2 linked regions of the Ruficoccus amylovorans genome follow. The main gene of each other region encodes a partner of the protein of the gene in region 2 in a complex. Links are inferred from orthologs where the notes say so. Each region holds a gene or a part of one and is shown on either strand. Other genes may lie near its edges. The genes, in order: mfd and uvrA.

Region 1 (15,349 bases), on a different replicon or contig from region 2:
GGCTGATCAATTTCGGAATCATCCCGGTGATCGGAGCAAGGTTTATCACGACGTACGTGGGACTGCCGCCGGTGATGCCTTTCATGGGGCTTGAGGTCGGAACGCACCTGCTGGTGATGGCGTTGCTATTGTCCATCACATTGTTTCTGACCTTGGCCGGGGGACAGATCACGGTCATGGTGACGGACTGTATCGAGGGCATGCTCTCGCAGGTACTCTACCTGCTCATCATCGGCAGCCTGATTTACATGTTCAGTTGGTCGGAGATTACGGACGTGCTGGCAGACCGGCCCGCCGGTCACTCGCTGCTGAACCCCTTCGACTCGATGAGCCTGGAGGACTTCAACCTCTGGTACGTCCTGATGGCAGCCTTTACCAGCGTGTACGGGACGATGGCCTGGCAGAACCAAAGCGCATACAACTCCGCCGGACTGACGCCGCACGAGAACCGCATGGGCAATATCCTGGGGCGCTGGCGCGAGTACGGGAAGCAGGCGCTGGTGTACCTGTTGGCCATCTGCGCGATGACATACCTGCTGCACCCGGACTTCGCCGAGCAGGCCCGGCAGGTCATGCACGAGCTCTCGCTCATCCCCGGAGAGCAGTCGCAATCGCAGATGCGCATCCCGCTGGCAGTTTCGCACATGCTGCCCGTCGGGGTCAAGGGCGCCTTCTGCGCGATATTGATCATGGGCATCTTCGGCTGCGACTCAACCCACCTGCACTCCTGGGGGAGTCTGTTCGTGCAGGATGTGCTCGTCCCTTTGCGCAAGCGGCCCTTCGGCCCGAAGCAGCACATCCGGGTGTTGCGCCGCTCCATCGCGGCGGTGGCGGTGTTTGTCTTCATCTTCGGCGCGGTCTTTCCGCAGACGGAGTTCATCGTGATGTGGTGGTCGATCACGATGGCGATCTATGTCGGCGGGGCCGGAGCCGTCATCATCGGCGGGCTCTACTGGAAAAAGGGAACGACGGCGGGCGCCTGGGCGGCCCTGCTCACCGGGTCGACCCTGAGTGTGGGGGGGATCATTACCCGCACGGTGCTCCAGGGGGACTTTCCGCTCAACGGGATGCAGATTTCCTTTTCCTCCAGCCTGATCGCCATCGGGGTGTATGTGGTGGTCTCACTGCTGACGTGCCAAGAGGACTACAATATGGAGCGGATGCTCCACCGCGGGGCGTACGAGCAGCTGGGGGAAAAGGTCGGCGAAACCCGTGCCAGCACGCCCAATCGCCCCCGCGGCCTGCTGGCCCGCGCCGTTGGTATCGACGAGAACTTCACCCGTGGGGACAAGTGGATCGCCGTGAGCCTGCTGCTGTGGGGCGTGATCTGGTTCGCCATCTTCGCCGTGGGGATCACCTGGAACCTGCTCGATCCCTGGTCCGTGGAGACCTGGAAAACGTTCTGGCACGTGGTCGGGATCGGCATCCCGGTGGTCATGTCACTGGTTACGGCGGTTTGGTTTACCTGGGGCGGCACGCGCGATATTTTTCGGCTCTTTCAGCATCTGAAAACACAAGTCGTAAACGAACTCGATGACGGGACCGTGGTCGGCCATCAGAACCTCGACGAGGCCGTTGCCACACGGACGGGAGGGGATAAGCATCCTGATTGAGTTTAGGCCACTTCCGTTAACCTTACCGTGATCGCTTGCTTGCGAGCTACGATGGGAGCGGGTTGACGCGGAAGGGCTTTGCCCGGCGCGAGGGAGTGGCCTATAACACGCTTGTGTACTGGCTCAAGCAGCGTCGCGAGCGCAGTCAGGCAGGTGGAGGCGGCGAGTCTAAACCTCTTTTCGATGAGGTGACGGTGCCGACCTGTGCCGCCTCTTTGCAGGAGGTGTGTTTGCCGGACGGGCTGGTCTTGCGCGGGGGCGATGCGCAGTCGCTGGCGGCGTTGGTCAAGGCGTTGCGATGCTGAGCCTGCCCCATCAGCTTCGTGTCTTCGCGGCGGTGGAGCCGGCGGACATGCGCAAGCAGTGTGACGGGCTGTGGGCGGTGGCGCGGGATCACTTGGGCGAAGACCCCAAAGGCGGGGCGCTGTTCGAACAAGACGCGCAACCGCCTAAAACTGCTGTACTTTGACAGGACAGGGGTGTGGGTGTTTGCCAAGCGCATCGAGCAGGGGCGGCTGAGCTGGCCGATCGGCAGCGACTCGAGCAAGCTGGCGATCACCCCGGCGGCGCTTACGATGCTGATGAACGGCAGCTACGCCTCGGCGGGCCTGTTGGCCTGGATCGTTTTGAGCAAATACGTGCAGCACCAGCCGCTTTACCGCCAGGAAAAAGTCTCGGCCACATTCTTCATCGGTCACCCAGAGGCCGGCCAACGCTCCGCCATCATCTACTCCATCGTCGTCTTCTGCCAGCGCCACAACATCGAACCCGACGTCCTCTCACGCCTCCCAAACATGACCAATCAGGACGACATCAGTGCTCTGTCACCAGCAAAATGGTCACCATCATAAACCCCAATCGTTACCAGCGAGAAGCCCCAATGGTAACCAACGAGAGATGCCGAACATTACCAATCGAAATCAAGAGGGATGCTCAATGGGCGCTTGCGATTAAGGCATAAAAAAGCCCTCCCGGGCAGGGAGGGCGAAAAGTGATGGTGGAGCCGATCGGGATCGAACCGACGACCTCGTCATTGCGAACGACGCGCTCTTCCAACTGAGCTACGGCCCCACGAATGAAAGAGAACACGTATGAGGAGTGTTGGGCCGAAGGTCAAGGCAAAGCCTGCGAAGAATATTAAAGAACTCAGTCAGAAAATTTACGCGACGAGACTGCCCTGGCCGGAGTCTATTGATCCGCCAGTAATGTTTCCTTCCGGTGACAGTTGGGCGAGGGTGCGTATTTAAAGGACATAAGGGCTTGTCAAGGGGCCTGCTTTTGCCCATACACGGCGGGATAGCCATATTGTAAAACTATGCAAAAGACCCTGATTATTCTGAAACCCGACTGCATGGAGCGCAAGCTCTGGGGCATCGTGCTGGACCGTTTCGCCAAGGTGGATCTCGATATCGTCGCCTGCAAAATGATGAAGCTGGACCAGGCCGTCCTGCGCGAGCACTACTCCCATATCGCGGACAAGCCGTTTTTCCCGGAAATTGAGAACTTCATGAGCTCGCGTCCCGTGATCGCCATGATTCTGAAGGGACCCGAAGCGATCAGCCGTGTGCGTTCTATCCTCGGGCCGACCGACTCCAAAGCTGCCCCGGCTGGCACCATCCGCGGCGATATGGGTGCGGACAAGATGTTCAATCTCGTCCACGCCTCCGACAGCCCCGAGGCGGCGGAAGCCGAAATCGAACGCTTCTTTGGCGGCGACCCGATTTTTGAATAAGACCCTGCGGGCGGCAGCAGCTTTGCTCGTGATTTGCGTCCCTTTTCAAAATCTCTTTTCAACCGGCGTCAGTGTGAACGACGCCGGTTTTTTGTGCCTTCGTTGCATGCCTTTCCTGCCACAAAGGGCAAAACCATCATTGGCTGGCCCAGTTTTGATGCTTTGCTCAGCGATTACTGAAAACAGAGGCTCTGTTTTCAGTAATCGCTGACACGATGCGCAGCAAAAATGTCGAGTGCGGACACGCACCGCGGGTGCGGGCTGCGTAAGCCCGCGAATATTGCGGCGAAAAGCCTGGGGGGACAGGTGCGGCTTAGCTGTCGCTTTCGTTGGCACCGAGCTTCATCTGCATGGTGCCGGGGGAGCTCTTCATGCCGCCGGCTTCCTTGAGGAAGTACTTGATATAGGCGTTCTTGCGCAGGCGTTCGATCCAGCGTTGCTGGGCCTGGCGGGAGAGCTGCGCGGTGATTTCCTGTTCGATTTCGCCGCGGACTTTTTCCAGCTCCTTGATCCCGGCGGTGCGTTTTTCCTTCACCTCCAGGATGTAAATGTAGTCGCCGACCGCGATGGGCTGGGAGTGCTGGCCCTCCTCAAGCGCGAAGGCCTGTTCGGCCAGGGCCGGGATAAGGTCGTCGCGGCTGATCCAACCCCAGTCGCCGCCCTCGTCCCGCTTGTCGTCCTGGCTGTAGGTCTTGGCCAGTTCGGAGAACGACTCGCCCGCTTCGAGCTTCTGAACGATCTCGTTGGCGGTCTGGTTGAGCAGGTCGGGGTTTTCGTCGGCGATGGGCACGAGCATGATCAAGCCCAGGTTGACGCCTTCCTCCTCGAAGTAGCGGCTCTTGTTCTTCTGGTAATACTCCTCGATCTTGCGGGGGCTGACGGCGGTCTGCGATGGCAGGGACTGCATGCGCATGTAGGAGACGATGATGTCGTCCTTCAACTCGTCGCGGAAGTCCATCTCACTCTTGCCCTGAAGGCGGAGGAACTCAAGGAAGGCCGAGCGGTCGCCGTTGAACTCCTTGGTGATGTAGTCGTCGAACTCCTTTTGCAGGTAAGTGTCGGGGATGTGGGCACCCTTGTCGTAGAAGTCGCGGATGATGAGGATGCGGTCCACGAGGTTCTGGAGGATTTCGCGGGTGACGACGGCGATGTTTTTATCGAAGTCGGTGCGCGTACGCGAATTCATCCGGATCTGCGGGATGAGCGGGGTGACCTCCTTACGCAGTTCCTCCAGGGTGATGATCTTGTCTTCGACCTGAGCGGCGATGCCGTTGGTGAACTGGACGTCCCACTCCTTCTTTTGGGGGGCGATCAATTGCGCGTGCAGCCCGAGCGCCGTTAACATGAGGCAGGCGCCAAGGGTGAGGGTGGAAATTTTCATCGGTTGGGAAATGGCAATCGTGCCGGGAAAGTTACAGGCCAGTCAGGTAAGCTGGCAGGTTTTAAGAAATGTTCTAATTTCGTTCAACTTAGGGAGCGGTTTTTTCGCGGTCAAGCGGGGAAAGCGGTTACCGACTTTTACAAAAGCCGGTTCACGCGAACCCGCCAGGCGGCATTTGAGGCGGTTCCCTTCTGTTTCGACGAGGCTGATGCCTTTTCGTTCAGCCAGGCAGCGAATTTCCGTCATTTTGAGCAGGTAGTCCACGCTCGCGGGCACGGGGCCGAAGCGGTCCTTCATCTCGGCGGCGGCCTCGGAGATCTGCTCCAGGCTGGAAGCCAGGGCGAGGCGGCGGTAGAAGTCGATGCGCAGGCGTGCCTCCCCGATGTAGCTGACGGGGATGAAGGCCTCGACGACTTCGCCGCGCTGATCGGCCAGCTCGTCGGCCTTGAGCGCGTGAAAGCGGTCGGGTGTCTCGGCTGGGTCCTCGCCGTCGCGGTACTCGCCCACGAGCACGAAGTCGAGCCGTACGTTGGCGCGGATGAGGGCGGCGGTGCTGTCGCCCTTGAGCCGGGCCACGCTCTGGCGCAGCAGTTGGCAGTATAAATCAAACCCGACCCCGGCGATGTGGCCGCTCTGCTGGGCGCCGAGGATGTTGCCCGCGCCGCGCAGCTCCAGGTCGCGCATGGCGATGCGGAACCCGGCCCCGAGCTGGTTGAACTGCCGGATCGCGCCGAGGCGCTTGCGGGCCACGTCGAGCAGACGGGTGTGGCGGTGGAGCAGGAGGTAGGCGTAGGCCTGGCGGTTAAAGCGCCCGACGCGCCCCCGGAGCTGGTAAAGCTGCGAGAGCCCGAAGCGGTCCGCCCCCTCGATGATGATGGTGTTGGAGTTGGGGATATCGAGGCCGGACTCGATAATGGTGGTGGAGACGAGCACGTCGAACTCGCCCGCCACGAAGCGCGTCATGACCTTTTCCAGTTCGCCTTGCTCCATCTGGCCGTGGCCGACGCCGATGCGCAGGTCGGGCATCATCTCCTGCAGGCGGCGGGCCACCACGTCGATGGTGGTGACGCGGTTGTGGAGGTAAAAGACCTGGCCGCCGCGCCGGACCTCGAACTCGATGGCCTCCTGAACCAGCTTGGGGTCGTAGGCTTTGACAATGGTCTGGATGGGCAGGCGGTCGCGTGGGGGCGTCTCGATCACGCTCATTTCGCGGGCTCCGACCAGCGCGAAGTAGAGGGTGCGCGGGATGGGGGTGGCGCTCATGCTGAGCACGTCGATGTCGTGCCGCATGATCTTGAGCTTCTCCTTCTGGCGCACGCCGAAGCGGTGCTCCTCGTCGATCACGAGCAGTCCGAGGTCGCGGAATTTTACGGAACTACCGAGCAGGCTGTGGGTGCCGACCACGATGTCGATGTCGCCCTGCTTGAGCTGGCGTTTGATTTCGCTCTGTTGCCGGGCGGTGCGGAAGCTGCTGAGCATTTCGACCGCGATCGGGTAGTCGGCGAAGCGCTCCTTGAAGTTGGTGAACATCTGCTGGCACAGCACCGTGGTCGGGAGCATGACGGCGACCTGTTTGCCGTCGAGCACGGCCTTCATGGCGGCGCGCAGGGCCACCTCGGTTTTGCCGAAACCGACGTCGCCGCAGATGAGGCGGTCCATCGGCAAGGGCTTTTCCATGTCGGCCTTGGTCTGGTCGATGGCGGTGAGCTGATCGGGCGTCTCGCGGAAAGGGAAGGCGTCCTCAAAGGCGTGCTGCCAGGGCTGGTCGGAGGAAAAGGCGTAGCCGGGCCGCGAATTGCGCTCGGCCTGGAGCGAGAGTAATTGGGCGGCGAGGTCGAGGGTGGCGCGTTCGGCGGCGCGGCGGGTTTTGTCCCAGGCGTTAGTGCCGAGGCGACCAAGTTTGGGAGAGCGCTTGGTCAGGCCGACATAGCGGCTGAGCAGGTGGCTCTCGTGCAGGCGCACGTGCAGGGTGATCCCCTCGTCAAACTCCAGCGAGATGACTTCCTCTTCCTTGCTCCCGGTGTTGAGCCGTTGCAGGCCCCGGAAAATGCAGACACCGTGCTGGAGGTGCACGAGGTAGTCGCCGTTGGCCAGCTCCGAGAAGTCCAGCAACTGGTCCACCTGCTGGCGCTCGGGCAGCTTGCGGCGGCGGCGGCTGACGTAGAGCCGCTGGCGGCCCGCGATCTCGGATTCGGTCGCATAGACGTGCTTTTCCTCGCCGTCGGCCAGCCGGAAGCCTTCGGGCAGGTTCCCTTGTAAAAAGTCGGCCTTGATCCTTTTCGCGGTGGGCGACTCGGCCAGAATTTCCCGCAGGCGGGTTTCCTCGCCCTCGGTGCGACAAACGAAATGCACCCGGTGGCCCTGGGTCTGCCAGTCGGTGATTTGGGCAAGGAATTTTTCCCGGGACGTGTTCCCGGCCTCCAGGCGGACAACGCCGAGCTTGTCCGTGTCGGCAAAGGTCCGGTAGCCCTCCAGCGACTCCGAGGCGACGGCGCGGGTGGGGGTGCTTTCCGGAAAAAGGTTCTGGCGGGCCTCCACGTCGGTCAGGCCGAGCCACTCGTCGTCCTGCCCGGCGCGGCGCTTGATCACGGTCTGGAAACTGCGGGCGGGCGCGGCGATGTTTTCCGGGATCTGGAACAGGTCGGCAAAGGCGCTCTCCAGCTTGTCGGGCTGGCGCAGTATCCAGCGGACGCGGGCCGGCAGGTAGTCGAGCAAGGTGCCCTTGCGGTGCGTGTCGAGTCCGGCCTGGGCCGAGGCGATGACGAGGCTCGGCACCGTTTCCTCGGAGCGCTGGGTGGTCGGGTCAAAGGTGCGGATGGACTCGATCTCGTCCCCGAAGAAGTCGATTCGCAGCGGGGCGGTGGCGTTGAGCGGGTAAATGTCGATCAATCCGCCGCGAACGGAAAACTGCCCCGGCGTTTCGCAGATGGCTTCGGAGTCGTAGCCCAGCTCGGCGCCGAGCCGCTCGGCCAGGCCGGTCAGAGAGACGCGCTGGCCGGGCCGGAGCTTAATTTGGCCCCGGGCCATTGCCTTGGGGTCGGGGCAGGCCTGGAGCAGCGCCGCGGGGGTAGCCGCGATTACGATGGGGCTGGCCGGTTCCTCCAGCGGGTTTTGGCGCGGGGCGGCTTCGCGCAGGGAGGTGAGGGCGGCGATCACGTCGCAGCGCAGTTCAAAGGCGCGCGGGTCGTCGTCTTCCAGGCCTCCGAGGTCGGGCAGGCGCTCCAGCCGGGGTGCGGGGCGCCCGCTCCACTTGGCAAACAGCTCCAGCGCGTCCATCCAGCTTTCAATCGCCCGCCATTCGTGGGCGAGCAGGACGGTAACGGGGACCGGGTCGCGGGCCAGCAACTCCTCGGTCAGCGCGGGCACGGCGGCATCCGCCGCGCCGGTGACAAGCAGGGTTTTAAGGGAATCGGGCAGGCAGACGGGCTTCATTCAATGGCGGGAGCGGGCAGCCAGGTGACGGGCTGGTCTTCGACGGTGAACCGTAGGGCTTGCGGGAACTCCCGGCTGAAGGCGTGCTTGCCCTCAGTGTCGAAGACCATGAGCACGCGGTGTTGACCAGCGGTGAACGGCGGCGTTTGGCCGCCGGAGAGTTTGACCTCCTCGCCATCCACGGCGGCGAAAATCACGGGGAAGCCACTGGCGATCGTTAAGGAACCGGCAGCGGGCATCTCGATGTCGGCCACGGCGGCGTGCATATTCAGGCTGTTGGCGTTGTTGTCGTCCCAGCGGGCGGTGAAGGCCCAGGCCTTGTCCCCGAAGACCGGTGCGATCTCGACCCTGTCCGGCCCGCCCTCGATTACGAGTTGCTGGGTGAAAACAGGGATGTTGTAGCTGGTCTTCGCGTGCGCGGAGGGAGTGGCGAAAAGGCTAGCAGAGGCGAGGGCTACGGCGGTCAGCGACAGCTTTTTATAACAAAAAACGGATGTGCGGGCGTGGGTCATGATGCTGGTGATGGGAGCGTTAAGCGTCCGTTCCGTCGGGACGCCTGTCTGCGGATGAGACCAGTCATCCCTCCCATCGTGCGTTCATTGGGGCAAGAGTCCAGCTACGAAACCGGTTCGGCGGGCGTTTTTACCAGCTTTTGCAGGGCTTCGCGGGCGGCGTTTTCCTCGGCGTCCTTTTTGGAGCGGCCCCGGCCCATGCCGAAGACCCGGCCCCCGATGCGCAGTTCCATGATAAAGGTTTTGCTGTGGTCGGGGCCCTCGGCGTGGACCAGGTCGTACTCGATGGGCGTGTCCGGGTTTTCCCGCTGGATGTGTTCCTGCAACCGGCCCTTGGGGTTGTCGTCAGAGAGGAGTTCCTCGGTGCGGGCTTTGACATCGCCATACCAGGGCAGGACGGTGCGCCGGGCGGTCTGGAAATCGCTGTCCAGGTAGATCGCCGCCACCACGGCCTCCAGCGCGTCCTCTAGGCTGGAGATACGTTCGCGGCCCCCGGCTTTCTCCTCCTGCTCGCTCAGGCGCAGGACCTCGTGCAGGCCCAGTTCGCGAGCAATCGCCGCCAGGTGCTCGCCCTTGGCCAGCGCCGAACGTGCCCGCGCCAGGTGGCCTTCGCGTTCGCCGGGGAAGAGCTTGAACAACTGTTCGGCCAGGACCAGCGCCAACACCGAGTCCCCGAGGAACTCCAGTCGCTGGTTGTGCCAGCCGGAGCCGTCCGCCAGCAGCGAAGGGTGGGTCAGCGCACGCTCCAGCAGCCCGGTATCACGGAAGTGATAACCGATGCGTTCCTGGAAGTGTTGGAGGTCGTCGGACATGGGGATTTAGCTCACTTGGATTAACCGCAGAGGCTGAATTGTTAAATGGTTCATTGTTTAATGGCCGCATCCTTCCTCGCTTCAACCATTAACCCTTTTCTTCCTCTGTGTTCTCTGTGTCCCCTGTGGTTTAAATCAAGAAAACTCACTTTAGCCCGAAGCGCTTGATAAACTCCTTGGCGAATTTCTTGTAGGCGTGCGAACCGGCTCCGAGGCGTTCGTACTCGAAGATCGACTGCCCGAAGCTGGGGGCCTCGGAGAGGCGGACGGTGCGCGGGATGTGGGTGTCGAAGACCAGTTCGCCCAGGTGTTCCTTGACTTCCTGCACGACCTGGCGGGAGAGGTTGGTGCGCTTGTCGTACATGGTCATGAGGATGCCGCCCACGGCCAGGTTGGGGTTGACGCCCGCGCTGGTGAGTTGGTCAACCACGCCCATGATCTGCCCGAGGCCCTCCATCGCTAGGTACTCGCACTGGAGCGCGACCAGCAGGTAGTCGGCGGCGGCCAGACCGTTCATGGAAATCATGCCCAGGGCGGGCGGGCAGTCCAGGATGATGGCGCGGTACTTGCCGCTCTCGCGCAGGGGCTTGAGGACTTCGCGCAGGCGTACGAGGTAGTCCTCCTGCTGTCCCAGTTCGATCTCGATGGCGGCGAGGTCCACCTCGCTGCCGATGAGGAAAAGATCTTTCTGGCGGGTCTCGATAACGCGCTCTTCGGCGGCTCCGTCCCCGTGCAGCGCGCCGTAGAGGCTGGAGCCGGGCGTCTTCTCGAAGCCCAGAGCGCTGGTGGCGTTGGCCTGCGGGTCGAGGTCGATCAGCAGGGTGGGGACTTTGCGTTCGGCCAGGGCCCAGCCGAGATTGATCGCGGTGGTGGTCTTGCCGACTCCGCCTTTCTGGTTGGCGATGGAAAATACGGTACAGCTCATATCGGAGGGGGAAATTAGTGGGGCCAGATTCTGGCTGAAACCGCCCCTTGGCAAACATTTTGCTCGTTTCGGTGAAAAACCGCTTGAAAGGTTGCGATGTTTACGCAGACTAACCTGTTTTTCGCACGGGGTGCGGTAGCCAAGTGGTAAGGCCGGAGTCTGCAAAACTCCTATACGGCGGTTCGATTCCGCCCCGCACCTCCAATTTTTTACCCGTGTGCCGGAAAGGGCCAAGCCCCTCGCGGAAAAAGCGAACCCCTTTCTGTCTGGTTGCGGGCTTTCTTGAAAATCGCCTTGCCTGCCGCCGCTGCCGCGCAAAGCATGGGGTTATGTCAAAACGCTCTGTCCGCCGCTTCCTTTTACGCGCGCTCCTGCTCGTGCCTTTTGTTTTCATCGCCGCCTGCGATGAGAACGTCGAGGGTGCCCCCAGCTTTTACCTGGAGATGGGGAACTCCTACAACACGCTGGACAAGGGCATGGAAATGTCGCTCGACAAGAGCGGCCTGCGCTACACGGTCTTCGCCCAGCCGATCATCCAACCCTGGAACGTGCTCAATGCCGAACTGGTCAAGGTCGATTCGGGCAAGCTGGCCTTCCGCTTTTACTTCGACGACGAGGGGCAGCGCGAACTGTACCGCACCTCCGTCACCAACATGGGGCGCATGATCGTCACGGTGATCGACGGCAAACCCATCGGTGCCCGCCAGATCGACGGTCCCATGCAGGGCGGGCTTTTCTACACCTTCACGGAACTGACAGACGAGGAGGCGATGGAGCTGCTGCCCAAGATGCAGGAGGCCATCAAAAAGATTAACCAGATGAAGCGGGACTGATCCGAATCATGGGGATGGACAAGCGCCTCCGGGCCGGTTTCGCGCTCCTGTTCCTGCTGGCCTGCGGCAGTGCCTGGGCGCAGCAGGGGAACCTGATTCCCGTCTATTGGCCGACGCCGGACGGGGAGTATTTTCAGACCGGCGACATCATGCCGCTGCTTCAGCCGACCGCATCGGGCCGTCCCGAGAGCGGCCTTTACGGGCTCGTGCGCAACGGAGGCACGCGCTTCCACGAGGGGATCGACCTCAAACCGATGGGCCGCGACCGCAACGGCGAGGCCACCGACCCGATCTACGCCGCGATGGCCGGGCGCGTGGCCTATGTTAACCGCATCGCCGGGAACAGCGGCTACGGCCGTTATGTCGTGATCGAGCATACGCAGCTGGATGTGCCCGTTTACACCCTTTACGCGCACATGGCCGACATCGACTCGCGGATTCAGGCCGGGGTCCAGGTCGAGGCCGGAGGGCGGCTGGGCCGGATGGGGCGCTCTGCCGGGGGCTATTCCATCCCCAAGAGCCGCTCGCACCTGCACTTTGAGATTGGCCTGCGCGACTCGAACCGCTTTCAGGATTTTTATAACTACAAGCGCTACGGCGGCAAAAACCAGCACGGCAACTACAACGGCATCAACCTCACCGGCATGGACCCGCTGCGGTTCTTCGAGCGGGCGCGCACCGGACGGCTCACCAGCATGCGCGAGCTGATCCAGTCGCAGCCGGTGGCCTTTACCTTGCAGGTTTCAACCCGGCAGGCACCGGACTTTATCACGCGCTACCCGGCGCTGCTGACTCAGCCCATCCCGGCACAGGGCCTGACCGGATGGGAGATCGACTACACCTCCGAAGGCATGCCGATCCGCTGGACACCGCTCACGTCGGAAGATGTCGGCACCCGCCGAGAGGGCGACATCGCCCTGCTCAATTACAACGAGGAAGCCCTCTCCCACAACAACCGCGACACCCTCCTCATTAAAAACGGCAAGCCCTCGCTCGGCTCCGGCCTCAAGAACAGCCTCCAGTTGATCTTCGGCTTTCGCTGATGCGGGGACAGAAAAGACGTATCTATTGGATGTCTGCCAGCAGTTCGGGACTGTGGGAGGGAATAGTGAATTATATTGAATCCTGGCGTCATCATCGTTAATGGTAAAAGGGCCCAATGAGAGCCCGTTCGATTTCGTTTTACGTTGCCTGGCTTGCCATTGCCTTAAACGGCTGTTGGCTGGCGCTGGTCTTGTTCGGGATCGTCCATACGCTGTTGAGTCAGGGGCTCGAATTTGAGGCGCTGTTGTTGTCTTTGGCCCCTCTTTTATTCGCGGTCCCGATGGCCGTTGGGCTTGTCTATGCGGTTCGCCTGTTGAAGCGTCCGCAACCGGACAACATCAAATGGACCGTCGGTGTCCTGGCTTACACGGGGATTTTTTGGACGATCGGGAGTTTCTCGAAGGCATTTTTTACGCTGGGCGGTGGGCCGATGCTCGCGTTGGCCTTGAGCATGGGGGTGTTTCTGGCGGGTTACCTTTTCTGCTGTAAAACTCTCATCAACCGGGAAACCGGCACGCGGGTGGGACTGATTGACTTGATGACCAAAGAGTACCTTTTCTTCGTGTCTCTGGCGCTGTTCATTCTGCTGATTCAGCTCACGATTAAAGAGCGTCCTCTAAAAGCGGAGGACATCGGGATCTGGCGGTTGATTGCCCACCTGCTTCCGTTTGTCCTGCCAGTCGTGTTTTACAAGACGGTCAATGCCTGGGTTGCGAAGCGCCGGCAGGGCCCGTGTCGGCAGATGCACGCCGCTGCGGATGGCCAGCCTCATGAATGAGGCTCGCTTTTTTGCCCGGCTCAATTTCCGCGCATACGGGGCGATTTCCAGGCGGCGGCGAACATGAAGCTGGCCAGCACCATGAGCCCGGCGCAGAGCAGGCCGATGCCGGGCGCGGTAAAATGCGCCAGCACCCAGTAGCCGATGAAGGGAGCCGCCGTGCCGCGAACGCCGGTCAGGGCGGTGTGGGCACTCATGTAGGTGGAGACCTTGTTGGTTGGGGCGAGCTTCGTTACCCAGAGGGTCCAGGCGATGTTGCCCCCGCCCATGGCCATCCCGATAAAGGCCATGCCCAGCCCGAGGAAAAACAGCGAATGGCTGTTGTAGTAGATCAGGAACGAGGCCATGAAGCAGCAGTTGATCAGGATACGCCAGGAGATGAAGTTCATCCGGTCGAAGAGGAAGCCCCAGACCTTGGTGCTGAGCATGCGGGAGGTCATCGGGACGATGAACGTGATGAGCGAGATCTCGAAGTTGCTTGCGTTGATGCCGTACTTGGGATCGGCCATGTACTCGATGCGCACCGGGATCGTCATCAGGTTGGTCGCGCCCATCAGCATCCAGCACAGCAGCAGCCAGCCGAAGAGCTTGTCCTGCCATATGACGGACAGGCTTTTGATCGGGTTGGCGTTGGACTTTGGGTCGAGCTGCTGGGAAGGGATACGGCGCACGATGGCCGCGCTGATTACGCATGCCGCCGCCATCCCCGCCAGAATGAACGGATAAATCGTAATGTCGTGGTCGAGTGCCTTGCCTCCGAGCCAACCCGCAGTGATCCCGCCCAGCGAAAGCAGGATCAACACGGTGGAGACTTTGCCGCCGCGCTCGCCGGGTCGGTAGTTGGCCGAGTAGATCTGGATCAGCAGCGGGGGGTTTTGCACATACATGATATTGGCCGCGATGAAGAAGCCCAGAAACAGCGCCAGCGAGGGTGAGAGCATCGCCCCGGTGATGCAGGCCGCGCAGGTCAGCATGATGTACGAGATCAGGCGTGAAGCGTTTTTCTGCGTACGCCCGCAGGCCGAAACCGTGAGTATGTTGAAAAACAGCCCGATAAAGGCCGCCGCCGGCAGCAGCGCCTTGAGGTAGTCGGGCATGTCGAAATGCCGGATCGCGATGATGAGCGAAAACGTCACCCAGCCCGGCTCCAGCAGCCCGTAGAAAAAGCCCCGCCAGCGGTCGTAGAAATACGTCTGCCTGGCCGCTTCCCGGTCCGCCCCGTCAATGGGCAGGGGGGCGGGAATGGGCTCGGCAGGCATGGCGGATCAGGGTTGAATCAACCGGTCATGCTGGCACACCTGTATCCGCCCGGCAATGCGGAATGCAAGAAAGTGGCTCGCGGGGGGGCGGCAGGAGAGATGATTGCCCGGCTCTGTTATTTTGATTTTTTGCTTTTAAAGCATGAGTTGGGGCGGCTTAGTGTTATTACGCTGCATTGGAATGGCAACATGGCCGAACGGTGCCGCGCAGAACCCGGCTTTTGATATTCAGCGACAAGAAACATGAAGAAACTGATTAGCCTGCTCCTGATTTGTGTTTGCGGTGCCAGTGCGCACGCGGTGCTCAAGCTGCCGCGTATTTTTTCGGACAACATGGTGCTCCAGGCCGGCGAACCTGTTAAAATCTGGGGCCGTGCAACTGCCGGAGCCGGGATAAGCGTCCGCTTGGGGGAAGACGAGGCGTCCGCCGTGGCCGATGACGAGGGCCGGTGGAGCGTCGAGTTGGGGCCGCTTACCGCGAGCAAGGCTCCCGCGGTCATGCGTATTGACGAAAATGGCGAGACGGGGGTTGAGATCGCCAATGTCCTGGTGGGCGAAGTCTGGATGACCGGCGGGCAGTCGAACATGGAGTTGGGTATCCCATCGACCTCCGACTGGCAACGAATCAAGACAGAGGGAGATTATCCGCTGATTCGCTACTTCTGGCAACCGCGCACGACGGTGGCGGCTGAACCGCAGGAGGACTTCAACCCCGAAAGCAAATGGCTGGTCTGCACGCCGGAAAATCTGGAAAAGTACCGTTTTCACTCTGTCGCGGTGTATTTCGCCGAGGCGCTGATGAAGGACCTCGATACGCCGGTGGGGATGATTTCGAGCGCGCACGGCGGCACGCCGATGCGGGCCTGGGTCGATCAGCAGACCGTATCGGAGTCGGAAGATTTTCGGGCTATCTGGGAAGACTTTCTCAAGCGCCGTGATGCCTACGACTATGAGGCCGCGCTGAAGCAGGTGGAGCGCACCCGTGCCGACTACGAAGCAAAGGTGGCCGCTGCCAAGGCCGCGGGTAA
Region 2 (14,745 bases):
GCTTCCTTCCCGGCGGAGCCCGCATCTTCGTCTCGACCGACGGCCCCAAGGGCATCCTCGTCACCGAGCTGTACTATTCGGACGACCTCGACAAAGCCATGCCCGGCTTTGACCTGATCCGCAAGAGCTTCGTTTTCAAGCAATAACGTAGTTTTTCCAGAGGCCCGTTCAGGCCCTAGGCCTTGCCACCGCCCCCGCGGATACGCTCCTCCACGATCCGGCAAAAAGCCGGATTACCCGCCACATAACGCACGGCAGGCATCCGTACGTGGAAGCGATTGAGCGGAAAAGCCGGTTCGCCGAAGTAAACGACTTCGCCGCCCCCGGCCTTAATCATGGCGAACCCGGCGGCCACATCCCAGACCTTGACCCGGAAGTCGAGGCAGGCTTCAAGCTTACCCGTCGCCGTGTAGGCCAGGTTCATCGCCGCGCTGCCGAAGCACCGCACCCGGTACTGCTCGAACAGCTCACGTGTCAGCGCCATGTCCGCCGGATCAAAGGGGAAATTCGTCGCAAAGTGGCTCTGTACCGTCGGCTCGTCCGCCAGCACGCGGCATCGGTGCGTGCCGTCGAGCACGCCCTCGCCTTCCCCGCCCTCGATCAGCGTGCGGCGGGCATAGTCGTAGATATAGCCGTAAACGGGCTCACCGTTGCGCAGCAGCGCCAGCGAAATTGAACACATCGGAATTCCCAGCGCGTAATTGTTCGTGCCGTCGATGGGATCGAGAATCCAGGCGTACTCAGCCTCCAGCAGCATCTCCTCGTCCTCGGGATTCGACTCCTCGCTGCAAAAATCGTCATGCGGGAACGAGCGGCGCAACTCGGTAAATACCTTTTCAGAAATAGCAAAGTCCGCGAACGTCACCCGCGTGTCATCTTCCTTCCACTGGCTCTCAACCTGCCCGAACTGGCTCTCGAAAAAGGCAATCTGGTTTTTCACCGCGACCCGCCCGGCGTTGATCCGGTGGCGCAGCTCGCTGGCGACCGGTTTGCGGCCCGGCTTCCGCTTCTGAGGTTTCATGAATCGGCCAAAGTGACACCTCCCCCCCTCCGGCGCAACCCCAGAGCGAGCTTCTTTTTCTCCCTCTCACCCGTGACCGGCGGCGCGGAGGGCGGAGCCGGTGGGAGAGCCTTCGGCGCGGGTCATGTCGGCGGGGGTGCCCTCGAAGACAAGGTTGCCGCCGGACTTGCCGCCGCCGGGGCCGAGCTCGACCAGCCAGTCGGCCAGGGCGATGACATCGAGCTGGTGCTCGATAATGACAACGGTGTTGCCCGCGTCGCGAAGCTGGAAGAGCAGGTCCATCAGCTTCTGGATGTCTTCCCAGTGCAGGCCGGTGGTGGGCTCGTCGAGCAGGTAGAGTGTCTCGCCCTGCTGGCGGCGGGAGAGTTCGAGCGAGAGCTTGATCCGCTGGGCCTCGCCGCCGGAAAGAGTGTTGGCGGGCTGGCCGAGCTTGACGTAGCCCAGGCCGACGGCAGCGAGCGTGGCGAGCTTTTCAAAAATCTTCGGCTGGTTGCGAAAGTGCTTCATCGCCTCCTCGACGGTCATGTCGAGCACCTCGGCGATGTTGTAGCCCTTGAAGCGGATCTCCAGCGTCTCGCGATTATAGCGCTGGCCGCGGCAGCTCGGGCACTCCACGAACACGTCCCCGAGGAACTGCATGTCGAGCTTGATCTGGCCGTCTCCCTGGCACTTCTCGCAGCGCCCGCCGCGCACGTTGAAGCTGAAGCGGCTCGGCTTGTAGCCGCGCACCTTGGCCAGCGGGCACTTGGCGAAAAGATCGCGCAACTGGTCGAAAAGTTTCACGTAGGTGGCCGGATTCGAGCGCGGGCTGCGCCCGATGGGCTCCTGGTCCACGCGCACCACGGTCTTGAAGTTGCGCAGGCCGTCGATCTCCTTGTGCAGGCCGGGGATGGTCTTCGCACCGTTGAGCTTGAAGGCGGCCGCCCGCGCCAGGATGTCGTTGACGAGCGTGCTCTTGCCCGAGCCGGACACACCGCACACGACGGTCAGCAGCCCCATCGGGAAGCCCACATTGAGGTCGCGCAGATTGTTCTCCCGCGCTCCTATAACAGTCAGCATCCCGTGGCGCGGTTCCAGCACACGGGCGTCGCGCATGATCTCGCTTTGGCCGGAAAGAAACGGCCCGGTCCGCGAACGCGGCGAGGCCATGCACTCCTCCGGCGTCCCCTGGAAAATGAGTTCGCCGCCTTGGTCGCCCGCGCCCGGCCCGAGCTCGATCAACTGGTCCGCTACGCGCATCGTGTCGGCGTCGTGCTCGACCACGAGCACGGAGTTGCCCCGGTCGCGCAGGCCAACCAGCGTGTCAATCAGCCGCTGGTTGTCCACCGGGTGCAGGCCGATGCTCGGCTCGTCGAGCACGTAGGCGACGCCGACCAGTCCCATGCCGAGTTGAGTAGCCAGCCGCACGCGCTGGGCCTCGCCGCCGCTGAGTGTGGCATAGATGCGATCCAGCGTAAGGTATTCCAGCCCAACCTCGGTCAAAAACCCCAGTCGCTCGCGCAGGCCGCGAATGGCGTCGGCGGCCGGTTCGTAACGCCCCTTGCGCCCGCCGAGCTTGGAGACAAATTCCCGCGCCCGCTCGATCCCGAGCCCGATAAAGTCCGTGAACGACACGCCCTCGACGCGCACGTTACGCGCACGGGCATTGAGGCGACTCCCCTGGCAATCCGGGCACAGCGACGTGACCTGGAACGCCATCAACCGGGCGCGGAAGCCATCGCTGCTGCTCGTGCGGCGGCTTTCCTCCAGATCCGCGATCACCCCGGCAAAGGGCGTGGCCTCGGGCTTGGCATTGCCCGCCTTGAGCTTGAAGGAAAACAGCCGTTCCCCCGCCCCGTGCAGGATGATTTGGCGGGTCTCTTCCGGCAATTCGCTCCACGGCACGTTGCGGTCGAAGGGCAACTGCTCGGAGAGCTGCTTGAGGATGGCGTTGCGTTTAATTATCATCGCCTTGGAGCCGAGCCGCCAGGGCTTGACCGCGCCGCCGCGCACGGACTTCGACGGGTCCGGCACGATCAACTCGTCGCTGAACTGCATGGTCTGCCCGAGCCCGCCGCAGGTCGGGCAAGCGCCCTCGGGGCTGTTCCAGGAAAAGGAGCGCGTCGAGAGCGGCTCGTACACCACGCCCGAGCGCGTCCCGGCCAGCGCCTGGCTGAGCCGGAACTCGCCCCACGGGGCTTCCCTGTCATGCTGGACCATGACAATCGCCCGATCCCCGCCCTCGCGGAAGGCCAGCTCCAACGAGTCGGCAATGCGCCCGCGCTGATCCGACCCGAGCACGATGCGGTCCACCACCACCTCGACCGTGACTTCGCGGCTGCCGGAGGGGATAATCTTATCGTCCGCCAACTCGCGAATTTCCCCGTCGAGCCGCACGCGTAAAAAACCTTTCTGCCGCAACCGGGGCAGCTCCTCGCGTAACACGGCGGGCTTGGCCGTCATCACCGGGGCCAGAAGCATGAGGCGGCTCCCCTCCGGCTCCTCGTAAATGCGGGCAATGCAATCGTCGAGCGAACGCCGCTCAATCGGCGCGCCGTCCACCGGGTCGAACTGCTCCCCGCAGACCGTCCACAGCAGCCGCGCATAGTCGGCGATCTCCGTCACCGTGGCGACGGTGCTGCGCGGATTCGCGCCCGTGATGGTACGCTGCTCGATAGCCACGACCGGCGGCAGTCCGTGGATAAAGTCCACGTCCGGCCTCGGCAACTGGTCCAGGTACTGCCGGGCGCGGGCCGAGAGGCTCTCCATGTACTTGCGGTAGCCCTCGGCATAGATGGTGTCAAAGGCCAGGCTCGACTTGCCCGAGCCGGAGACGCCGGTCATCACCACCAGCTTCCCGCGCGGGATGCGCAGGTCGAGGTCGCGCAGGTTGTGCTGGCGCGCGCCTTTTATGTGAATACAGGGCTGGCTTTCGGTCTCGGACATCGTGCTGTGCAAATCCTTTTAACCTGCCCCCGTTTCGCCCCGAGCGCAAGCCCGGTCACGTTTGTTTGGCTTTGGGCAAAGCGCCGAAAAGGGTTGCGGAACCCGTCTTGCCGTGCTTGATTTAAGCCAATAAAAACCAAGCACAAACGAGATGTCGAAACACCCCATTCTCTATATCAAGCGCGGTTGCCCCTGGTGCCGTGAAGCCATGGCCTTTTTCCAGCGTCACGCGGTCGAAGTCGATCTGCGCGATGTCAACCTGAGCGCCCAGAACATGCAGCGCATGATCGAAGTCAGCGGCCAGACCAAGACCCCCACCCTCGAATTTGGCGACTTCATCGTGGCCGACTTCAGCGTGGAGGAACTCAAGGACGCCCTGGCCGAAGACCCCGAAACCCGCATGGAGCTCGGCCTCGGCGACAACTACGAAGACGACTAGGCGGGTTGCGCCCGCTGGCACTGAGGGGGATCAATCCCCCTACGGCACTGCGTGCCTACCCCGCATCGGAGCATCAGTCAGTCCGAACTGGGGTGGATTCCGCCGGTTCGTCAAGGAAACCGGCTTGCCGCAAGCGAAACGGAAACCGGCTTTATACTGCACAAACCAGTGCACCTGCACTCCTGCAACCCACGGCGGGACACCGTACGATAAAACCTCGACAGGCGGGGCGCGCCGGGCATGCTTCCCCTCATGGGCGACAAGCAGCCGAACAAAGTTTTCAGCGACCTGCAAAAGCGGATTGTCGTCGCGGCGCTGACCGCGCTGGGGGTCGTCTTTTTGTGCGCGGTTGTGTTGCTGTGCTTTTACCTGTTGAAAGTCTTTGTCAGCACTTTCAGCGGTGTCCTCTGGCCGCTGGCGGCGGCGGGCATCCTGGCCATGCTGCTGCGCCCCGTCGTCAGCCTGATCAGCCGCAAGCTGCACCTCGGGCTGATCCCTTCGATCCTTATCCTCTACGTCATCGCCATCCTCATCGCAGGGGTGGGCGTGTACGCGATCTTCGAGCTGTTTGACAAGCAGATCATCGTCTTCTTCAAAACCCTCCCCGACCAGATCACCGAACTGATCGCCTCCATCCGCCAGAAATTCCCCGACTTGATGGACATGGGGAAGAACATTTTCGGCGAACAAAAATGGGCCGCCATGATGGACCAGAGCGGCGAGCTCGCCAACCGTCTGCTGGAAGTCATCAAGAACAGCGCCGGGAGCATGGTCAGCATTCTGCAAAAATCCGGCAAGGGCGTGCTCACCTTCTTCGGCCTTTCGGCGCAGTTCGCCATCATCCCGGTGTACCTGTTTTTCCTCCTGCTGAGCGACCGCGACTTCTCGCAGGACCTCAAGCGCGAGCTGGTCTTCGTCAACGACAAGATCCGCGACGACATCGTGTTCCTCGTGCGCGAGTTTGTCGGCATCATCGTCTCGTTTTTCCGCGGCCAGATCGTGATCGGGCTCATCATGGGCGTCTGCTACGCCATCGGCTTCAGCCTCGTCGGGCTCAAGTTCGGATTCTTCATCGGCATGGCGATGGGCTTCCTCAACATCATCCCCTACCTCGGCACCATCCTCGGCCTCGGAATGGCCCTGCCCATCGGCTACCTGCAAAGCGACGGCGGTGTCTCCACCGTGATCTGGGTGCTGGGGGTCTTCGCAGCCGTGCAGGCGTTGGAGGGCTACTTTCTCACGCCGCGCATCATGGGCAAGCAGACCGGCCTGCACCCGATGGTCATCATCATCGCTATCTTCTTCTGGGGTACTGCGCTGGACGGCATCCTCGGCATGATTCTCGCCATCCCCCTGACGGCCTTCTTCGTCGTGCTCTGGCGGCTGGTCAAGGTCAAGTACCTGCCCATGCTCATGAACAAAGACGACGCCACTTCCACTCTCTCCGCCGAAGAAGCTTCCCGCGCGGAGAAAGCATAAACGGACAAAAGGCCCACAAAGCAGCCATCGCCCCCCTGACGAGAAGCCCTTCCCTTGAAAAAACCTCTGCGCCTTTGCGTCTTTGCGGTTAAAAAAAACGCGACCGATCGACCCACACGCTACAACAGCTTGGCGCACTGCGCCCACAATTCGCGGTAGGCCTTGGTGGCAGGGCTGCGACGGTCGTAGTCGGGCAGCGGACGGCGTTCGAGTCCCATGTTTTCCACCGCGCTGGCATAGGGGATGGCAGCGGGCAGGAAGCGCGTGGCATCCGCCGAAAGCTGCTTCATAAACTCGCGGTGGAGCTTCTTGCGCCGGTCGGCCATGGAGAAAAACGCCCGCACCCGCGAGGTGTCCAGCCCTTCGGTCTCCATGAACTCCATCACCTTAAGCATGGCCTGATGCGCGAGCACGGTCGGGATGATCGGCAACAAGAGCAGGTCCGAGGCGCGGAAAAGATTCTCCGCCAGCAGCGTGATGGCCGGGGGCGCATCGACCACAATGAGGTCGTACTCGTCCTCCATCCCCGCGAAAAGCCGCTTCAGGCGTGAACGGGACTTTTTCCCGGCTTCAAGCTTGGCGTCGAGTTGGCGCAGGACCAGGTCCGAGGGCATGAGAAAGAGGTTCTCGTAGTCGGACTCGCGCACCTGCTTTTCGGCGAACTTGGCCGACTTGAGCAGCTTGCCGACCTTGACCTTGCGCGCCGGGCGCATGCGAAAGTAGTACGAGGCCGAGCCCTGCGGATCGAGGTCGCACAGGAGCACGCGCCGTCCTTCGGCTGCCGCCAGGTAGCTGAGGTTGACGGCGGCGGCGGTCTTGCCCACCCCGCCCTTGAGATGGTAAAGCGTCAGGATCTTCATGAGGGTCGAAAGAGCCGCCCGGCGATGGACTTCATGCGACCGTCGGCCAGCTCGGCAAAGGCCGCCGGGAAGCCCTCGCGCAAGCGCAGGCTCCCCTCCTCCAGCCGGGCGATGAGCGCCCCGAGCGAGGCGGCGATGTTGGCCGAGTCGCGGGTTTTCAGGTCGAGCCGCGCCAGCCGCGCGGTCAGGAAATCGCGTTGCACCTTGATGTCGTTGAGGTCGCCGAGCAGGCCCTGCATCCGGCGCAGGTGGCGGATGAAGTAGCCCACCTCCTTCCCCGGAAAGAGCGAGCGGAAGAACTCCAGGTTGTAGCGCAGTTTTTTAAAGTCGATCCGCAGTTCGTGGAACGGCTCCTCGGGCGAACCGGGACCAAGCTTGCCCCCGCGCTTGAGGATGCGCGCATAGCGGCGGGAAATATTCGCGCAGGCCACGGTGTAAACCGACACCCCTGGAGCGGGTGAAAAGTCCGGGCTCGCCAGCCGGGTCGAGAACTCGCGCCACTGGAGCTTGCCCGCGGGCAGTTCCTCCGAGCGCAGAAACGCGCAGAGCTTTTTAAACTCGCGGCGACGCTCCGCCTTGAGGCGACGAAAAAAGGTCTCTACCCCTGGGTTGAAAGCGCCCGGTAAACGCGCCGTGATCGAAGCCCGCTTGAGCAGAAAAACGTCCAGGTCGCGCACAGTATTGCTGGCGCGGGCGAGCGCCCCGACGGTTTGCTTGAGCGCGTCGGTTTCCTTTTTGGGGAGCACCTCGCCGAACAGCCCAAGCGCGGACTTCGTCTGCCGCAGCGCCACCCGGTAGTGGTGCAGGAACTCCGTATCCGTGTCGTCAAGGATGCCCGGCTCGTTCGCCTCGACCACTTCCAGCGCGTGCTCCAGCACGCTCCGTGCAGCCAGGTAGGCGGGCAACTCCGGCGAAAAGCCTAGGTCCCGGTTGGGCGAGTAGCGAAAGGGATCGACCCCGCGCTCCTGTAGCGCGAGCGTCAGCGGATGCCCGCCCGGCCCTTTCTGGCGCTTGCCATAACGTCCGGCCAATAAGCAAAACTCCCTCGCCTCGGCTTCGTAGCCTTTGAGCGGACGCACGCGCCATTCGCGCAGGAAAGGCTTGCTCCCGCCGTGAAAGGCATAGCTGCCAAAACGCACGCGCAGGACAGTTTTCCCCTCGGCGTCGAGGACGCGGAAATCCCGCAGATGCGCCGTCAGCTCCGCCTGCCGCAGCAGGGCGCGAATACCACACACCTTGGCAAGCGCATCGCGCAACGGCCCTTCCTCTGCCACCTCTGACGCGAAGGCCGGAGCCCGCCGGTTTTTCCACGGGAGCGCGGCGAGCACCTCGTCGTCCGCGAGCGAACACAGGCGAAGTTCGCCGGAAGCACTCTCCAGCCCGTAGCCCTCCGCGAAGAGCCGCCAGTCGAAAGTATCGAAATAAACATGACGGCTCTGGCTCGCTCCCGCCGCCTCCAGTCCGAATTGCGCCCCCAGCGACTCTAGGCAGGCGGCTTCGGCTGTCTCGGAATCAAACAGGATGCAGGTATCGGCCTTCATGGGGGAAAAATCGGGCAACATGATGCCGCCGCAATAAAACAGCAGGCCACGGAGCAAGAACGCTACGCAGCATACCGGTGAGTATTCCGTAACACGTCCGTCACTTAAAGAGAAATCGCCTCCCTCGGCGTAATTGTAACATTGGAGGTGTGTTTCTTTCTTTAAAATAGATGCACCCAATATTGGGGGCTGTGCGCCCCCAAGCCCCGCAGTGCGTGGCCGCACACGACAATAAAAAAGCCAGCCGGATGAAACACCGGCTGGCTTGAAAGTGTCGGAGTGCGCGGGGCGCTTAGTCCATGTTCGCGACGATGGCGTCGCCGAACTCGGAGCACTTCAGCAGCTTGGCACCGTCCATCAGGCGCTCGAAGTCGTAGGTCACGGTCTTGTTGCTGATGGCACCGTTAACGCCCTTGATGATGAGGTCGGCCGCTTCGGTCCAGCCCATGTAGCGGAACATCATCTCACCCGAGAGGATGACCGAACCGGGGTTGACCTGGTCCTTGCCGGCGTACTTCGGGGCGGTCCCGTGCGTCGCTTCAAAGATGGCGTGGCCGGTGTCGTAGTTGATGTTGCCGCCGGGGGCGATGCCGATGCCGCCCACGCAGGCCGCAAGCGCGTCGGAGATATAGTCGCCGTTCAGATTGAGCGTGGCGAGCACGTCGTACTCGGCCGGGCGCGTCAGGATCTGCTGGAGCATGGCGTCGGCGATGACGTCCTTGATGATGATCTCCTTGCCCGTCTTCGGGGACTTGAAGGAGCACCAGGGGCCGCCGTCGAGCTCGGTCGCGCCGAACTCTTCCTTCGCGCACTGGTAGCCCCAGTCGCGGAAGGCGCCTTCGGTGAACTTCATGATGTTGCCCTTGTGCACGAGCGTCACCGAGTCGCGCTCGTTGTCGATCGCGTACTGGATGGCGGCCTTGACCAGGCGGTGCGTGCCTTCCTTTGAAACGGGCTTGATGCCGAGGCCCGCCGTCTCAGGGAAGCGGATCTTCTTGAACATCGCCGGGAAGTTTTCCTTCAGCAGGTCCTTGAGCTTGATGCACTCGGGGGTGCCGTTCTCGAACTCGATACCGGCGTAGATGTCTTCGGCGTTTTCACGGAAGATCACCATGTCGGTCAGGTCGGGGCGCTTGACCGGGCTGGGAACGCCCTCGAACCAACGCACCGGACGCAGGCACACATACAGGTCGAGGATCTGGCGAAGCGCGACATTGAGCGAGCGGATGCCGCCGCCGACCGGAGTCGTCAGCGGGCCCTTGATCCCTACGAGATATTCCTGGAAAGCATCCAGCGTGGCCTGCGGGAGCCAGTCACCGGTCTGGTTGAAGGATTTCTCCCCGGCAAGGACTTCCATCCACTCGATTTTACGCGAGCTGCCGTAGGCTTTTTCAACGGCGGCGTCGAAGACGCGCACCGAGGCGTTCCAGATGTCAGGGCCGGTGCCGTCGCCTTCGATGAAGGGGATGACGGGCTTGTCCGGCACGATGAGATTGCCGTTCTCGATGGTGATTTTTTCGCTCATGATAGATTAGAGTTGCTGGCAGAAGCGCGCCAGCCGTTCAAGTCCTTTGTCAATGACCTCGTCGGAGGTGGCATAGCTCAGGCGCATGCACTCGTCCGCGCCAAAGGCCACACCCGGAACGACCGCGACCAGTTCCTCTTCGAGGAGCCGGGCGGCGAAGTCCGTCGAGCTGATCCCGAGGCCGGAGAGGGAGGGAAAGAGGTAAAAGGCCCCCTGCGCGCGGCGGCAGTTGATGCCCTTGATGGCGTTGAGGCCATTGAGCAGCTTGAGCCGGCGGCTGTCGAAGACGGCCAGCATTTTGGCCACGGCGGCCTTGGCCTCGTCGCGCTGCTTGAGCGCGGCCAGCGCCCCGAACTGCGCGAAGGTCGTGGCGTTCGAGGAGGTCTGGCTCTGGAGGTCGCCCACGGCGGCGGCGATGGCCTTCGGGGCCACCAGCGTGCCCAGGCGCCAGCCGGTCATGGAAAATGTCTTGGAGAAGCCCCCCACCGTGATGGTGGACTCGGCGGCTTCCTTGCTCAGGGAGGCCGGGCTCAGGTGCGTGACGCCATCATAGAGCAGGTACTCGTAGATTTCATCGGACATGATGAGCACGCCCGCGCTCAGGCACACCTCGACCAGCGCCTCAATCTCGACCGGCGTGTAAACCGTGCCCGTCGGGTTCGAGGGACTGTTGAGGATGACGAGCTTGGTCTTCGGCGTGATGGCGGCACGAAGCTGCTCGGGTGTAATTTTAAAGTCAGCCTCCTCACCGGCGCTGATGATAACCGGGGTCGCCCCGGCCAGCTTGACCATCTCCGGGTAGCTGACCCAGAACGGCGCGGGAATGACAACCTCGTCGCCGGGGCTGCATGTGGCAAGGATCGCCAGGTAGCAGGAGTACTTGCCTCCGGGGCTGACGACGATCTGGCTCGGATCAACCTCCAGGTTGTTATCCAGCTTATACTTATCGGCCAGCGCCTTTTTCAGGGCCGGAAGGCCGGCGGCGGGGCAATACTTGGTTTGCCCCGCGCGCAAAGCTTCAACGCACGCCTCCTTGATGAATTCTGGCGTATCGAAATCAGGCTCGCCGGCTCCAAACCCGCAAACATCTTTGCCTTCGGCCTTGAGGGCTTTCGCCTTCGCATCGACGGCAAGCGTGGGGGACGGGGATATACCTTTGGCCCAGACGGATAAACGATCTTGTGACATTGCCTTAACTATGACGCTGGTTAAAAATAACGATGACCAGCGATGGTTGCCAATTGCCAGCGCAAAGCAACCCCTTTTTTGGCAGTGTCGCACAGATCCGGCCGGAAAGGCCGTTTTTACGTATCCGTCAGGCGGCCAAAGTTACTTCTTTTTCTTGGCGGCCTTCTTGGCGGGAGCCTTTTTGGCAGCGACTTTCTTCACGGCCTTCTTGGCTGCCTTTTTCACGGCTACCTTCTTGGCGGGTGCTTTCTTGACCGCAGCTTTTTTCACGGCCTTTTTGGCAACCTTCTTCGCGGGAGCCTTTTTGGCAACCTTCTTTGCCGCTACCTTTTTCGCCACGGCTTTACGGGCTACTTTTTTCGACGGCGCTTTTTTCACGGCTTTAGGGGCCGCTTTTTTCTTGGCTGTTTTTTTTGTAGGCATGTTCGTTCTAGTTTGGGTTTGGATAGAATCCTTACCAGGCGGGTTGGCGAGCAGTTCGTCCAAAGCGGTACGAAGTAGCTCTCCCACACTGATATTCCTAGCCTTTGAGGTCGTACTTAAAACAGCCTTATCCGCCTCGGCCAGACGCACCGAAATCTGTTGGTGCTCCTGAGCCGACTTCGGGACTCGGGCAAAGTTAAAGCGCGAAACTGCCAGACGCACCAGCTCGCTCAGTGAAGCCACTCCGTACTCACGCTTGAGTTTCTGAAGCTGGCGGTGTTGTCCCTGACTTATGTCAAAAGTGATGGGGAACGTCTTTTGCTTGTGCGTTGCCGTCATGATTTTTTAGCGACGTCGTCGGTATGCCCTAACGACGACAAAGTCACCTTTAAATCAGAGTACCCCTGTCAGGCAATAAAAATTTTCACCTGACCGGAAGATAAAAAGATAGCTTACAACAGAAGCGTTCGGCACTCATTGGCGCGTATTGAGTTTCCAATACAACAGTCCACCCCAGTCACAGGCAAAAAACGTCGGCGAAAGACGGTAGCGACATCACCACCTCTCATGAGTCGGACCGCTACGCAACCCGGCCCAATCCCCACCGGTAATGCCGGGCTCTGTCATGCCAGACGGATACACCGACTGCGGCAACCGCACGTGCGGGCCGGATCAGATCCCCTTGAAGGGGAGCCCCCGCACCGGTGGCAATCCCAGCCCGATCGCGCGGGGGTCAAATGTCGAAGCGGGCAGCTCGACATCAACGGCGGCGGCCAACACGGCGAAGCGCGTCTTGTCGCGGGTCTTCTCATCCACGAGGTCGATCTCCTTCACGACATACTGGTCGTCCAGTTCCTTGTAGCTGACAATCTTGAAGGTGCGCATCGCCTTGCCCTCAGTGTCAAGTTCCTCGATGCGGTTCAAGGCGCGAAAATTACGGTCGAGCGTGATGGCCACGCTCTTGAGGTCGGGGGCGTTTTTCTCCCAGCCCGGCGGGGGAAGCATATTGAAAATATCATGCGGGCGGCCCGAACGGCGCTCGCTGCCGCCGTACTCGAAGTTTTCCCAGTAGATGAAAGGCATGAGCAAGTCGAAAGGCGTGAAGACGATCCCCTCCAGTACCGGGTCACGCATCTGGGCCTTGGACATCTCGACCGCGCGACCGTTCTTGCCCGCGATCCACACCTTCGGGTTGGCCCCGTTCTGCACGATCATATCCACGGTCGGATCGCCGGAGGCGTGATCGCCCCAGATAATGATCCGGCTGAGCGGGCCCTGCTCGTTCCAGGTGCCCCAGAGATAACCCTCGTAACTGACCTTCGGCCCGCGCCGCGGATAATGGATCAATTCAAAACGGAAGACATAGTCGCCGCTCATGCGCTGACGACGGAAAGCGTCCAACTGCTCGCGCCCCTCATCAGGGGTCAGCGGAGTGACCGCCATCGACGTACGGCCCTTCTCGCCCGGCTTGGCGGCCTGGGCATAGCCAACTCCGCAAACGAAAAACAGGCTCAGCGCGGCAAAACAGCACCGCAGGGAAAACCGTTGTGCGCGATGGAGCATAGTCCGATTAATTCGCAGCCGGGGCCTCTTCGGTGGCCGGAGCTTCGTCTACAGCCGGAGCCGAAGCGGCGTCCGTCGCAGGAGCGGCAGCGTCTGACGAAGCCGGAGCATCGACAACCGGAGCGGCAGAAGCATCGGCAGCCGCGCTATCTTCAGCAGCGGTGCCCGTCACATTGACGGAGGTCGTGCCGCTGCCACCGGAGGCGGTGGGAACGTCGGTCAGGTCCGGGAGGTTTTCCTTGGCGGCCTCAGGGGCGACTCCGCTCATGCCCGGCAGGACTGCGCCTTTCTGGAGTTGCTCCTCGTAGCTGCCCAGATAACCCAGGTACAGGCCGAAGGAAATGAGGAAAAACAGACACGCGCCGGCGATGGTGCCTTTGACCAGCACATTGCTCGCGCCACCACCGAGGGCGGACTCAGCCGCGCCGCCACCGAGGGCCGCGCCCATGCCGGAGTTGGCACTGGCGCGCTGCATCAGCACGATAAGGGTAATGAAGCCGCAGATCAGGATCAGGACGACTGTAAAGAAACCTAGGATTAAACCGCTCATGGAATGATTATTCTGAAAAAGAGGCCGAAAATGAGGAAAAGTTCCCCCCGGTTCAAGCCGAAACCGCGCGGGGCCGGATTTAGGGGCCTGCCGGGGCGCGTATCCGCCTGCCGCGCAGGACTTACCGCAGGCAGGACTTACTGGAGGCCGGTCTTCTCCAGAATGCGCTGGAGATCCTCGTTGCCGTAGTACTCGATGATGATGCGCCCCTTCTTCGCCGTGTGCTTGAGGTGGACTTTGGTGTTGAGCCGGGTGGCGATCTGCTTCTCCAGGTCGCGAACGATGGTGTCCTCGGCCCCGGCGGCATTGCGGTGCGTCAGGGGGCTTTTCCCCGGCTCGCTCTTGAGGCGCTGGACCTGCTTCTCGGCTTCGCGCACGCTCATCCCGGTTTCGATAATGCGGCGGGCCAGCAGCAGGCGCTGGGCCGGGTCTTCGAGCCCGAGCAGGACCTTGGCGTGACCGGCGGAGAGCATGCCCTTGGCCACATAGCCCTGGATCTCGCGGTCGAGCTGGAGCAGGCGCAGGGCGTTGGCGACGGTGGCGCGGCCCTTCCCCACCCGCTCGGCCACGGCCTCCTGGGTCAGGTCAAAATCACCCATCAGGCTGGCGTAGGCCAGAGCCTCTTCGATGGCGTTGAGGCCCTCGCGCTGGACGTTCTCAATCAGGGAAATGACCGCCGACGAGCTGTCGGAAGCGTCCATGATGCGGGCGGCGATTTTTTTCAGGCCCAGGTGCAGGTGGGCGCGCCAACGGCGTTCACCTGCGATAAGCTCGTACTTTTGCCCGCGCTGGCGCACGACGATGGGCTGGAGCAGCCCCTCGGAGCGGATGCTCTCGGCCAGTTCCTTGACCGGCTCGGCGTTCATCTGACGGCGCGGCTGGTAAGGGCTGGGGTCAATCGACGACACGTCGATCTCGCGATAAGGACTCTCGGGCGCGGCAGGGGCCGGAGCGGGAGCCGGAACCGGCGCGGGCGCAGGAGCGGCAGCGGCAGGCTTGGGAGCGGCGCGCTTGATCGGCGTGACGCTTGTCTTCTCCTTTTTGCTGCCTTTGGCGCTCTTGCCGCGCTTGGCCTTCTTTGGGGCCGGGGCGGGCGCGGGCGTTTCCTTTTTGGCCACGCCACCGGCAATCAGATTGCCGAGGCCGCGGCCGAGTCGTTTCTTCGCTTGAGCCATCTTAGGGGTTACGCTGAGGCACGAAAATGGTTTGCCCGACTTTCAAATCGCCCGGG

Evidence for each region.
Region 1: the proteins of uvrA (region 2) and mfd are in contact, whole or in part, in a crystal structure (PDB 4DFC), measured with the Escherichia coli proteins. The link is inferred for Ruficoccus amylovorans from one-to-one orthologs.

Annotation. Positions count from the first base shown.
Region 1 is NZ_JACHVB010000020.1:412,465-427,813, reverse strand. The notes cover bases 4,569-8,558. They hold mfd (transcription-repair coupling factor), read right to left. Parts: upstream 8,159-8,558; coding sequence 4,769-8,158; downstream 4,569-4,768. Other genes in these bases: H5P28_RS08285 (hypothetical protein), read right to left, coding at 8,155-8,558; H5P28_RS08295 (peptidylprolyl isomerase), read right to left, coding at 4,569-4,726. Also shown: H5P28_RS08320 (sodium:solute symporter family protein), read left to right, coding at 1-1,613; IS66 family insertion sequence element accessory protein TnpA, read left to right, coding at 1,649-1,918; H5P28_RS19730 (hypothetical protein), read left to right, coding at 1,912-2,082; H5P28_RS20105 (IS66 family transposase), read left to right, coding at 2,099-2,464; H5P28_RS08300 (nucleoside-diphosphate kinase), read left to right, coding at 2,929-3,345; more of H5P28_RS08295, read right to left, coding at 3,659-4,568; more of H5P28_RS08285, read right to left, coding at 8,559-8,670; rnc (ribonuclease III), read right to left, coding at 8,775-9,482; H5P28_RS08275 (ParA family protein), read right to left, coding at 9,628-10,407; H5P28_RS08265 (hypothetical protein), read left to right, coding at 10,737-11,240; H5P28_RS08260 (M23 family metallopeptidase), read left to right, coding at 11,255-12,283; H5P28_RS08255 (hypothetical protein), read left to right, coding at 12,400-13,062; H5P28_RS08250 (MFS transporter), read right to left, coding at 13,083-14,321; H5P28_RS08245 (hypothetical protein), read left to right, coding at 14,349-14,546; H5P28_RS08240 (sialate O-acetylesterase), read left to right, coding at 14,565-15,349. UniProt on the Escherichia coli protein: Couples transcription and DNA repair by recognizing RNA polymerase (RNAP) stalled at DNA lesions. Mediates ATP-dependent release of RNAP and its truncated transcript from the DNA, and recruitment of nucleotide excision repair machinery to the damaged site.
Region 2 is NZ_JACHVB010000014.1:49,094-63,838, reverse strand. The notes cover bases 888-4,273. They hold uvrA (excinuclease ABC subunit UvrA), read right to left. Parts: upstream 3,947-4,273; coding sequence 1,088-3,946; downstream 888-1,087. Other genes in these bases: H5P28_RS04805 (glutaredoxin family protein), read left to right, coding at 4,098-4,273; H5P28_RS04815 (inositol monophosphatase family protein), read right to left, coding at 888-1,021. In the rest of the region: H5P28_RS04820 (hypothetical protein), read left to right, coding at 1-146; more of H5P28_RS04815, read right to left, coding at 176-887; more of H5P28_RS04805, read left to right, coding at 4,274-4,385; H5P28_RS04800 (AI-2E family transporter), read left to right, coding at 4,638-5,864; H5P28_RS04795 (ParA family protein), read right to left, coding at 5,984-6,724; H5P28_RS04790 (CHAD domain-containing protein), read right to left, coding at 6,721-8,286; icd (NADP-dependent isocitrate dehydrogenase), read right to left, coding at 8,558-9,790; H5P28_RS04780 (pyridoxal phosphate-dependent aminotransferase), read right to left, coding at 9,797-10,978; H5P28_RS04775 (CopG family transcriptional regulator), read right to left, coding at 11,120-11,740; H5P28_RS04770 (outer membrane lipoprotein-sorting protein), read right to left, coding at 12,074-12,964; preprotein translocase subunit SecG, read right to left, coding at 12,972-13,514; H5P28_RS04760 (ParB/RepB/Spo0J family partition protein), read right to left, coding at 13,652-14,689; H5P28_RS04755 (LysM peptidoglycan-binding domain-containing protein), read right to left, coding at 14,691-14,745. UniProt on the Escherichia coli protein: The UvrABC repair system catalyzes the recognition and processing of DNA lesions. UvrA is an ATPase and a DNA-binding protein. A damage recognition complex composed of 2 UvrA and 2 UvrB subunits scans DNA for abnormalities.